Regions from separate parts of the Ureibacillus sp. FSL E2-3493 genome, predicted to be linked through region 2. Evidence: predicted binding sites of a transcription regulator. Region 2 holds the regulator's gene; each other region holds the start of a gene.
What was found. The regulator LexA, encoded in region 2, represses DNA repair genes until DNA is damaged. The targets are predictions, from matches to a motif close to CGAACATATGTTCG.
Positions count from the first base shown of each region.

Region 1: addB (helicase-exonuclease AddAB subunit AddB) is a predicted target of LexA. The motif match lies at 1,632-1,645, and genes of this name have one in related genera.
Region 3: uvrB (excinuclease ABC subunit UvrB) is a predicted target of LexA. The motif match lies at 1,673-1,686, and genes of this name have one in related genera.

Region 1 covers NZ_JBBOPK010000001.1:842,524-846,823, forward strand. The annotation lists gene MHH69_RS04430 (AzlC family ABC transporter permease) at 1-366, opposite strand, end outside; gene MHH69_RS04435 (TVP38/TMEM64 family protein) at 863-1,516, shown strand; gene addB (helicase-exonuclease AddAB subunit AddB) at 1,684-4,300, shown strand, end outside.
Region 2 covers NZ_JBBOPK010000001.1:1,273,937-1,278,236, forward strand. The annotation lists gene MHH69_RS06460 (hypothetical protein) at 1-606, shown strand, start outside; gene MHH69_RS06465 (hypothetical protein) at 622-1,173, shown strand; gene MHH69_RS06470 (gamma-glutamyl-gamma-aminobutyrate hydrolase family protein) at 1,426-2,133, shown strand; gene lexA (transcriptional repressor LexA) at 2,219-2,839, opposite strand; gene yneA (cell division suppressor protein YneA) at 3,009-3,347, shown strand; gene MHH69_RS06485 (YneB family resolvase-like protein) at 3,344-4,003, shown strand; gene MHH69_RS06490 (M23 family metallopeptidase) at 4,180-4,300, shown strand, end outside.
Region 3 covers NZ_JBBOPK010000001.1:826,014-830,313, reverse strand. The annotation lists gene uvrB (excinuclease ABC subunit UvrB) at 1-1,596, opposite strand, end outside; gene MHH69_RS04375 (IDEAL domain-containing protein) at 1,967-2,233, opposite strand; gene MHH69_RS04370 (competence protein ComK) at 2,570-3,076, shown strand; gene MHH69_RS04365 (hypothetical protein) at 3,055-3,438, opposite strand; one part of gene prfB (peptide chain release factor 2) at 3,749-4,300, opposite strand, start outside.

The DNA.
Region 1 (4,300 bases), 430 kb from region 2:
AACAGCTACTCCAAAGGTTTCATCTGTTAATAATGTCCCAAACCCTATATTTCGCAATGCAGAGTATTGGGTTAGATGGGGGGCAACGGTTAAAGACATTAAAAAATGTCGGAGGTTTACAATAAATGTAGTAATAATTATGACTGAAAAGGGAGCACCAGCTAAATACAATCCACAGAAAATAAACTGGGCAGACCCGGCGTATACAAGCACCGATAATAGAAATATTTCTAGAACTGATAAATTGGATGTAATCCCAATAACACCAAATGCTATTCCAATACTAATATACCCGAGTAGAGTCGGGATACAGTCTTTAACACCTTGTGAAAATGTATCAAGGGGAAGTGCTTCATTTACATTCATTTGTGTATTCAATTTTTTACAATCCTTTCGTTTCATCAAAAAGTATTGATTGCTATAATTCTAGTAATATATAACTTTAATGGATAGATTCTAGTAAAGCAATGTTCAATTATAAAAATAATATGAAACAAAATAACCTTATTTTTCGTTAATTACTAAAAGGAAATTATGTATAAGGTTATAAAAAGTATGGATATCGGGCAATAGTATTTCATAGATTTGTCATACAAAAGATGTCTAATGAATAATAATTTCTACTATAATGATATCAAGAAAAAATTAGAAAATTCCTTAAAAAATTATTTTTATAAGTGGTTAAATATTGTCGATGTTGCAAATGCTATCATTATGAAAAATGCATACAATTAGGTGGCAGTAACAATTACATCTACATAGACAGCTTAGTTTCTAATTTAGACAAAGGTTAAATTTATTAAGGTTATTAGAAGGAGATCTTATCTCTATTTTATATTTGATTTATATTGGGGTGGAACATGTGAACGATTGGTTTACAGTAGAAAATATTGAAAATTTAGCAGGACATTATCGGACACTTGGACCGCTAATCGGAATTTTACTTCCGTTTATTGAAGCCTTTTTACCTTTCCTCCCACTAGTTGTAATCGTAGTTGCAAATGCAAGTTCTTATGGCTTATGGATTGGCTTCTTATTATCTTGGGTTGGAACGGTACTTGGATCGTATGTTGTATTTCTAATCGTTCGAAAGTTTGGAAAACATCCTCGATTACAAGTTTTTATAGGGAAAGAAAAGGTGCAAAAACTTATAAGATGGGTGGATATGAGGGGAATAAGTCCACTTTTAATTTTACTTTGTTTTCCGTTTACCCCATCTGTATTAGTTAATATTGTTGCCGGGCTTTCAAACATAAAGAAAAAATATTATTTATTTGTCATTATGGCGGGGAAATTTATTATGATTGCAAGTATGAGTGTTCTCGGCTATGACTTAAAAGCACTATTAACAGATCCGATAAAATTAATTATCGCAGGGGTTGCGATTTTCTTGCTTTGGTTCATTGGGAAAGCAATAGAAAAACATTTGAATAAAAAAGTTGATCGAGATTTAAGTGAACAATCCGATAAGAAAAAAAAAGTGAAAATGTCTGTAAAAAAAGAGCGGTTGTTATAAACTGCTCTTTTTAATTCGATATTTTTTCTATCATGATAAAAAAATATTATAATAGAGAAATATCAATGAAAGTTATCTAGTTAATATGTATTAAAATATAAAAAATTTAAAGAATCGAACATATATTCTTATATAATAGAAGTTAGTAATCAAAGAGGGGGAGCATTATGTCGTTAAGAGTTATTAGTGGACGAGCCGGTACAGGGAAGACTACTTTCATTCATGAAGAAATCGTACAAGAATTGAAAGAAAAACCACTCGGTTCACCTATTTATTTAATTGTACCAGACCAAATGTCCTATCAAGCGGAGCATATGCTTACCAATTTATATGATATTAAAGGAATTATACGAGCTCAAGTTGTAACGTTTAAACGTTTAGCATGGTATATCTTACAAGAAACCGGTGGGATTGCAAAAGAACAAATCGATAAAATTGGTTATCGAATGTTAATCCGTCGATTGCTTACAGAAAACAAAGATCAATTTTCATTATTCCGCCAAGCTGCAGATAAACGTGGTTTTACCCAGGAAGTAGAAATGTTAATTAAGGAGTTTAACCAATATAATATCGACAGTTTGGCTTTAAAAGGGGTCATTGAAAAATTAGAGGATACAGGTGCTCCTAATACATTAATAGCAAAATCAAAGGATTTACAGTTAATTTTAACGAAATTGGAAGAAGTATTAGGGGATAGTTATGTAGACGGTGACAGTTATTATCCCGTTTTATTAGAACAACTGCAAAACTCTGAAAAAATAAAAGACGCCCATATATACATTGATGGTTTTACAGCCTTTACTGTTCGTGAGTTTGAAATTGTAAAACAATTGCTCACATTAGCTAAAAGAGTCACGATCGTATTACCTTTTGAAGATGAAAAGGATAAATATAATGACCAAGCTGTTTTTTATCGACCAGCAGTGATGTACGATAAATTACTTCAAGAAGCTTATAAAATTCAATTGGAAATTGAACCAAGAATTCATTTGGATAATTGCTATCGTTTCCATAATCATGATTTACAACACGTAGAAGAACAATTTCACGAACCAGTAGTGGAACCAATCCAATCCGACGGTTATGTTCAAATTTTAGAAGGGGCAAATCGCAGAGCGGAAGTTCACGGAATTGCCCGGGAAATATGTCGAATTGTCCAAGAAGAAGGCATGCGTTATAAAGATATTGGGATTATGTATCGGCAAGCAGATATATATGATCCATTAATTGAAACGATATTTGCCCAATATGATATACCTGTTTTTACAAATGAAAAGAAATCAATGCTTCACCATCCTTTAATTGAATTTAGTCGTTCTATTCTTGAAGTCATCGTATCCAACTGGCAATATGAACCGATATTTAGAAGTGTGAAAACGGATTTGTTTTTCCCGTTGAAAAGCAATTTAAAAGAAATGAGGGAAAAAGGAGATCTATTTGAAAACTTTATTATTGCACAAGGGATTTACGGTCACCGTTGGTTTGAAGATTCCCGCTGGTTTTATAAAAAGTACCGTGGACTAGAATTTTACTCGAAAAGACAAACGGATGAAGAGTTGGAAATGCAATCCTTGATTGATGAAATGAAGGAAATCATTCGGACGCCCCTAAAAAAATTACAAGATGACTTGAAAACGGCAAGGACGGGGCGAGAAATTGCAATGGCCCTTTATCGTTGCATTGATGAACTGCAAATATACGATAAACTTCAAGCGTTAAAAGATGCTGAATTAGAGGAACATCAACTTGATGGAGCAAGTGAACATGACCAAGCATGGAATAGATGGATTAATGTATTAGACCAATTTGTGAATATGTTCGGCGATCAACCACTATCTATTGAAGAAGCAGCACAAATTTTGGATGAAGGGTACGATACTCTCCAATTTTCTAAAATTCCTCCTTCCGTTGATGAGGTAACGGTTGCGACCGTTGAATTCTCCCGTTTTGACAATAAAAAAGTTGTATTTGTTATTGGGGTTAATGATGGTGTATATCCGATGCGGATGGATTACGAAGGACTAATAACGGATGTGGAACGTGGATGGTTTGCTGAAATAGATACGGAACTTTCACCTACATCAAAACACAGATTACTACAAGAAGCGTTTTTAATATATCGTGCTTTTTCTTCACCTACTGATCGACTTTATGTAACGTTCGCAAGTAGCGATGAAGAAAGCAAAGCATTACTCCCATCCCTTTATGTGAATCGTTTACATAAATTGTTTGAAGTAAATGGTGTAAAAACTTTACCCCATCATCGCGTATTCATTGATCCAAGCGAAGAATTGGAAAACAGTAATGTTCTTCGATATTTACGTCATCCTAGAACGTCTCTTGCCTTTTTAATGATGCAATTACGCCAAGTAGAACATACTGCACAACTTGCAACTGAATGGCAAGCATTAAAAACGTTTTATGAACAAGACCCATATTGGAAAGGTGTATTACATGGAGTAATGCGTCCTATTGAAAAGAAAAATGTAGCGGAAAGATTAACACCTGAAATAACGGAAGCTCTATACGGAACAGAATTAACATCAAGTGTTTCCCGTATTGAAAAATATTACCGCTGTCCATTTTCCCACTTTACAACTTATGGATTGCGTTTAGAAGAGCGAGCCGTTTATCGATTGGAAAATTTTGCAATGGGTGACCTGTTCCATGAAGCATTAAAATGGATTACATTAGAAACAGAGCGTCAAAACCTGCAGTGGAATCGATTAACACGGGCTCAATGTAGTCAATTAGCGCGACAAGCTGTGGAGCAAATCGTTCCTG
Region 2 (4,300 bases):
ATTAATACTAAGTTTGTCGAATCAGAATTAGAGGTACAAAAACCAAAACATAACATTATATATCCTGAACTAGCATTAGAAGAAACGGAATTTTCTTATATCCCAGACATTCAACCTATGTGTGGACCTCCATGTGGATTAATTGCTGTTATTGCTACAAGAGCTATAATAAGTGGTGTATCAAGAGCAATTTTAAAAAATTCAGCAGGTAATACTATTAAAACTTTAGTACCTGCTCCTAAAAATGCTGCGGCAAATGCAGTTAAGAATTATACTACAAAGAGTGTGAAAGCAAATGGTAGAACTTACAGTGTTACCAAAACAGATATGAAACATTTTTTAGAACGCCATTCAATGAATCATTGGAATGGAAGTTGGGCACCGGGAAAAACAAGTCAAACATTTTTTTATCAAGGAATGACAATACAACGTTTAGATACAATTATTTTAAATGGTTTAAAACAAAATGCTAGTAAGTTACCATCTAGTGGATTTAAACAATTTAACTATACTTATAATAATATAACTTATGTTATTAGGGTTAATGGAACCACAAAAAGGGTTACACAGATTTATCCTAAAAAAACTTATGTTAATCCTTATTAGGAAGGAGAATTATGCTTGTTTAATGTAAAAACCTGGGTAAGCTATGACACTTGGCTTAGTGATCCACAACCAATAAATGAAATTGAGAAAAATTTCTATGTATTTGATGAACCGGAGAATGAAGAAATTCTTCGAAAGCTAATGAACCCAAGTATAGAAGAATCACCATATCCATTTAGAGGGTTCGTTCAAGTAACATATAACGGTCGTGAAATTTTTGGCCAAACAATATTTTCTTTAATTGACCATGTTTGGGCAACTTACCAAAGTTTATTAAAAGAAACATTTGAAAAAGGATATGCTAACGTATTTCATCCTGAAGGTGAAATAATAGCAATCTCTTTAAACACTGATAAAAAAAATCCCTCCCAACTTGAATTATCAGTTTTTCCTAACGACTTAGAATTTCGTAAAGATTTTATCTTACCAAAGAAAGCATTTATGAAAGCCATGTATGAAGGGCTAATAAAATATTATAAAACATATGCGACCTACTGTGAAAATGAAGATGTAAAGCAAAATTTAAAAATGGATTTAGAAACTTTTTTAAAAAATCCATTATATTAAGAGTTTAACTTAGATTTTTTAATAGTTTAAAACATAGCTGATAGCTACACTTTTACTTAATCATCTAATAGCGCCCGCGTGTTTTTGTAGGCGCTATTTATATGTTCGTTCAAAGTCTAAATGTAAATTAATCTATTTATTTTGAAGGTACTTTAACAGAAAAGATAAATCCTTTTAAAGGAGATAATTAACCCTATCTAGAATATTCTATAACAGTTTTATTTGTAATAGATTGATTCTGGAGGTGCTTAGATGAAACCGATTATTGGTGTGACAATGACGGAGAGCAATGGACAGTATTGTATAAATGAAGCGTATGTGAAGTCGATTTTAAACGCAGGTGGCATTCCATTTGTGCTACCCTTTGGTGTAGAAAAAGATGCGGTCCAATTTATTACAAAAATCGATGGCTTATTACTAACAGGTGGGGTAGATGTTCACCCTCATTATTTTCATGAAGAGCCTCATTTAAACTTAGGGCATGTGATGTTAGAAAGGGATCAAATGGAGATGGCACTTACTAAAGTCGCTTTAGAAAGAAAAATACCGATTTTCGGTATTTGTCGTGGAATCCAATTGTTGAATATCGCAATGGGAGGAAATCTTTATCAAGATATCAATTCCCAATATGAATCTACGCCCATCCTTCATCAACAAAAGGCAAGTAGATATGTACCATCCCACTATATTGAAATAAAGTCAAATAGTCATTTGCACCAAATCATAGGTAAAGAAAAAATTGCCGTAAACTCTTTCCATCACCAGTCAGTTAAAAATGTTCCAGATTCTTTTTCGATTTCCGCAAAGGCAACGGATGGAATTATTGAAGCGATAGAGTTAAAAGATTATCCATTTTGTATAGGGGTTCAGTGGCACCCTGAAGAAATGGCAGTTACACAAGAAGAACATTCTCAAAAATTATTTAAAGCCTTTATTGATGCGAGTAGTAAAACAAATTAATTGTTCGTGTTCGTATTAATGAAACTATAATCAATATACGAAACAAGGTTGTCCCTCAGTCGATTAGACTACGAGACAACCTTTTTTAATGAATTCGACGATATAAGCCTACTACTTTACCTAATATGCTCACTTGGTTCACTAGAATTGGATCCATGCTAGAATTTTCAGGCTGTAAGCGGAAATGAGTTTTTTCTTTAAAGAAGCGTTTTACAGTTGCTTCATCATCTTCTGTCATAGCAACGACGATATCTCCATTATTCGCAGTAGAAGTTTGTTTTACGACTACGTAATCTCCATCTAAAATACCTGCTTCAATCATGGATTCACCCATTACTTCTAACATAAATAATTTTTCTTCGCTCGTACCATAAGTATCTGGTAGTGGGAAATATTCTTCAATATTTTCAATTGCAGTTATTGGCAAACCAGCTGTTACTTTCCCTACAAGAGGAACATGTACGACGGATTGTTTTTGAACGGTATCCGTTTCCCCATCTAAAATTTCAATAGCGCGCGGTTTTGTAGGGTCGCGTCGGATAAGTCCTTTACTTTCTAAACGAGCTAAATGCCCATGCACAGTGGAACTGGATGCTAGACCTACCGCTTCGCCAATTTCACGAACCGATGGTGGATATCCTTTCGTGCGAACTTCTTCTTTTATGAATGCTAAAATATCTTCCTGTCTTTTTGATATTTTTTTCAATTCTCTCACCTCTTTAAGTGAATATGTATCTCTATTAATTACATATAGTATATCAGTGATAGAACAAAAAAGCAAACATAGGTTCGAAAATAGTGTTGACAAAAACATGTGTTCGTATTAAATTAAGAACATACATTCCGAACAAACATTCGAAAAGAGGTTGAGAGTTATGAAATGGTTACAAAAAAACAGCTATATTGTAGTATTATTCGTCGCTTTCTTCGTTATGGGAGCAATTTTATTGATTACAGACAATGGCGATATAACATACGAACAAATTGAAATTCAACACGGTGATACTCTATGGACGTTAGCAGAACAATATCGTGGTAAAATGACTAAACAAGAGTGGATCCAAAAAGTTAAAAATGAAAACAATCTTATTGGAGAAAACATTGTTGCAGGCCATGATTTAACGATATTGGTTAATGAAGATAGCGTTTATATGGCAAAAATAGAGAATGAAGACGATCTTCATTCAGTAGAGGTAGCGATTAAAAATAAATGAGTAAAAATAACAAAGCCGTCATCTATACACGGGTAAGTACAGAAAAAAATACGCAAGAAACGTCCTTGGTTCGTCAAGAAGAAGAATTACGCAACTATGCTGAAAAAATGAATTATCAAGTATTGCGAGCATTTCAAGATCAGCATAGTGGATATGAAGTAGAACGGGAAGGGCTTCTTGAAATGTTAAACTATATAAAAGAAAACAATGTACCTGCTTTATTTGTTCAAGACGAAACACGTTTAGGACGTGGTAATGCACGAATGGCAGTTTTACATTTGCTTCAAAAAAATGGGACAATCGTTTATTCATTAAATAATGCCGGGCCCCTTTCTTTAAATGAAATGGATACGATGTTGCTAGAAATTTTAGCGATTGTAGAGGAATATCAACGGAAAATACATAACGCTAAAATTAAAAGAGGAATGAAACGGGCGGTTGAAAATGGATATCGACCAGAAAAAAATATTAAAAATCGTCATTTACACGAAGGACGAGAACGGATCGATGTACCAATCGAAGAAATTGTTAACCTACGAAATAAGGGGCTAACATTTCATGAAATTGCATCAACGCTAAGAGGATTAGGCTTCCAAGTAAGTAAAGCGACAGTGCACCGACGATATACTGAGTATATGGAAGAACTTGAGGACTAGTTAAATAATAGGTGGGGCATGTTCTGTGGAACTTGTCCCATTTTATATTTAAATCTAGAAGTCTAACTGCAGTAAATGAATGTTTATAAACAGAAGAAATTGAAACGTTTTTACAATTTGTTCGTATCTATTAATATAGAAAGTTCTAACAAAATGACGGAGGTGGAGTGGTGGAAATGTTTAAAGTTATTACGCCCGAGGAGTTTGGTACTTATTTTCACTCAGGAGAATATGAAACGATTTATCGACAAACGACTGAGGAATTTCAAAACTTAATTTCCATTGAGCAGTTTACAG
Region 3 (4,300 bases), 450 kb from region 2:
TCGTTCAGAACGTAAAAAACCTTCCTTATCTGCATCCAATATAGCTACAAGGGATACTTCAGGAATATCTAGTCCTTCCCGCAATAGGTTGATTCCAACTAATACGTCATATGTTCCTTTTCGAAGTTCTCTTATTATTTCGATTCGGTCTAGCGTTTTTACTTCTGAATGAAGATATTCTACTTTAATCCCCATTTCTTTAAAGTAATCTGTCAAATCTTCGGCCATTTTCTTTGTTAATGTCGTAACAAGTACTCGTTCTTGTCTTTTTGTTCGTTCGTTAATTTCATCGATTAAGTCATCGATTTGTCCTTCTATTGGACGTACATCGATTGTTGGATCTAATAATCCAGTTGGTCGTATAATTTGTTCTACCATTTCTGGTGTATGCTCTATCTCATATGGTCCAGGTGTGGCGGATACATAGATTGCTTGATGAATATGTTGTTCAAATTCTTCAAATTTTAACGGTCTATTATCCAATGCAGAAGGTAAACGGAATCCATGCTCTACTAATACGTTTTTACGAGCTTGGTCTCCATTATACATTCCTCGTATTTGTGGCAATGTAACATGACTTTCATCAACTACTAATAAAAAATCTTTTGGGAAGTAATCAAGCAACGTATATGGTGTTGCCCCTGCTTCTCTCAACGTTAAGTGACGGGAGTAATTTTCAACTCCCGAACAAAAACCCATTTCCCGCATCATTTCTAAATCGTAATTTGTTCGTTGTTCAAGACGTTGCGCTTCAAGCAATTTATCTTCTGCTCGGAATTTGGCTAACTGTTGTTCAAGTTCCTTTTCAATATTTTCAATCGCCTTCCGCATCTTTTCTTCCCGGGTAACGAAGTGGGAAGCTGGGAAAATCGCTACATGTTCCCGGTCGCCTATAATTTCTCCTGTTAAAGCATCCACTTCTCGGATTCGCTCAATCTCATCACCGAACAATTCAACTCGAATACATTTCTCATCCCGTGATGCTGGGAATATTTCGACCACGTCCCCACGAACACGGAACGTCCCACGGGTAAAGTTCACATCGTTTCTTTCATATTGAATATCTACTAATTTTCGTAGTAATTGATTACGTTCTATTTCCATTCCAGTTCGCAGTGAAACAACCATTTCACGATATTCCTCTGGATTCCCTAAACCATAAATACAGGAAACAGAAGCAATAATGATAACATCCTCTCTCTCAAATAATGAGGATGTTGCCGAGTGTCTTAATTTGTCAATTTCATCATTAATGCTTGAATCTTTTTCAATGTATGTATCGGTTTGTGGTACATACGCTTCTGGTTGATAATAATCGTAGTAACTAACAAAATATTCTACCGCATTATTTGGGAAAAATTGTTTAAATTCACTATAAAGCTGACCTGCCAATGTTTTATTATGGGCAATGACGAGGGTTGGCTTCTTCACTTCTTTAATAACGTTAGAAATTGTAAATGTTTTCCCTGTACCAGTAGCCCCGAGTAATGTCTGATGTCTTTTGCCCTCTTTTATTCCTTTAACAAGTTCTACAATAGCATTAGGCTGATCCCCACTCGGTTTATAGGCAGAATGCAATTCAAAAGTTTCGGTCATTTATCGTTCGTCCTTTCCACCCAAATGTTCTATGAATAAATTTTAGCATAACCAATCGAAAAATACGATTAATAAGCGAACGTACATTCTTAAAAAGATTATTGATCATATATCTAATACTAATTTTTACCATAGATTGGATTATTAAAACTTATAAAAGAAAAACGACGATCCATGTAAACATTTACTGCAAGGATCGACGCTATAATCTGCTTATAAATTTTTCTACTATTTCATCAACGAAGACTGCTTTTTATATAAAAATATATAGGAAAACAAATAAACCACCTTTAAGTTAATTGTCTACCCAAATGTTACATTCGGATTTAGACAACAACTCTTTAGGTGGCTTATAAAACTTGGCATTATGTTACATTAATGTCTCTTGCGATTCGTCCAACTCTTGAGATTCTTGTAACTCATTAAGCTCTTTTGTATAAGTATAAAACGCGTCTTCATTTCTTTCATCTAATGCACTATCGATGAGATCTTTCAACTGTTCAATTCTTTGCAATCTTTGCATGCGGTTTAAAAACAAGTCCAAATAAATGTCATTCAATAATTTTTCAGATTCGTTTGCATGTTGATAGTGTCCAACTGCCTTAAGAAAATCTGTGTATGAATAATATTTATCCATCGATAATCACCCCGATTCCCTTTTTTCTATTATAAAAAATCGGTTATCAATTTGCAATATATTCTGAAAAATATGTGATTTTTTCTTAAATTGGTGTTAGTAACAATTTATATGATTTCCTTACATATTAGCCAACAGAATTAATAGATTGAGGACTTTTGAATAAATTATTCCTTCCATTTATTATTTAAAATTTTATTTTTATTTAATTAAAAACGGGGAAATTTAAATTTAAGAATTTTTCAAAATTTCCCATTGAAATAGTTCTAATATCATATTATGATTTTCTTAAATCGGTTATATAGCATTAATTAGATATTGAAAAGGAGGATGTTTATGTTGGAAGATGTAAATGTTGTTAATTCTTATCATATCTCATTTAATACTTATTTAATCGAACCTATGGAACATGGAGAAAAACTATACTCTCGCGTTTACGATAAAAACGGAGAAATTATTGTCGAAAGAAAACCTCTTTACATAGTAAGAAAATCCTGTTATGCAATGGGCAGTAATTATAATGCAGCACGTATGGTTGCGAAACGTTTCTTTGGTAAAGAGAAACATAAATTGCCTATCATTATTTCTCATGATTATGGGATACCTTGTGTCTTCTTCCCGCTTCTATCTCCTGCGTCGCCTAGTAATGTTTGGATTGGACTTCATGCGATTATTAATATACGCCGTTTAAAAGACTTTACCGAAATTACTTTAAAAAATGGAAAAGAACTCGTTCTACAAATTAATTACTCATCCTTCTGTTCCCAATACGTATGCGCAACAATGCTGCAAAAATATGCTGCTAACCAGCGACTGATCATTCAAAATGAATTACCCTTTTGAGTAATTGTTGAAGCTTTATTTAAATATAATTTAAGCAAATCTTCAACTTGATTTCGAAGTCGTATATTTGAATATCTTCTAACTTCCATTATTTTCATATAATGGAATTGGTACTCAGTAAATAATTCATCGCGGTTTCCTTGAACAACTCTAAGCTGATGATTTTTCAAATAATCCTTTGTTTTTTTTAAATCATCTTCTGCGTATCTTCTTGCTTCATCAATTAAATAAATATAGGGACGCTTTAACTTAAACTGTCCATTTTCTATTTGTGCATGGTCTTTTTCTAAAACGATTAATAACATTGGTAAATAGATGGCCGCTTCTAGATATGGGACAGTTTCAATGGGAATATGTGCCATTAAAAAACCCTCCTAAACAGTAGAACACTTGTTCTTATTATTATATTACAACAAATTTTAAAAAATGCAATTACAGAATACAGGAAAATAATAGTATGTCTAAAGAGGATGATCTTTCGAGAGAAAAGCAATACTTTATAGTTAAAAATATGAATTAACTCTATTTGCTAATAACCGATGAATAAAATACATCTAAGAGTCATTCAGAAAATACGATCTATCTCTTATTATTAGACAAATAAATATAAAATAATAAAAACCTTTTCGATCAAGGAATTTCATCCTTATCGAAAAGGTTTTGAAGTAATTATTACTGTCCAATACGTGAACGTAAGAAGGCGTTGATGAAATCATCTAAATCTCCGTCCATTACCCCTTGAACATTACCTGTTTCAAAATTTGTACGGTGGTCTTTTACCATTGAATAAGGGTGGAATACATAAGAACGAATTTGAGAACCCCAACCAATTTCTTTCTGTTCTCCACGAATAGCAGCCAATTCAGCTTGTTGTTTCTCAATTTCAAGTTGGTATAACTTTGCTTTTAACATACTCATCGCTTTTTCACGGTTTTTAATTTGAGACCGCTCTGCTTGGCAAGAAACAACTACGCCTGTAGGAATGTGCGTAATACGAACAGCTGAGTCCGTCGTATTAATGTGCTGACCACCAGCACCAGTTGCACGATACGTATCAATTTTTAAATCTTCCGTTCGAACTTCGATTTCAATTTCATTATTAAACTCTGGCATTACATCACAGGAAACAAAGGAAGTATGACGACGTCCAGCTGAGTCAAAGGGTGAAATACGTACTAAACGATGTACGCCCTTTTCCGCCTTTAAATAGCCATATGCGTTATG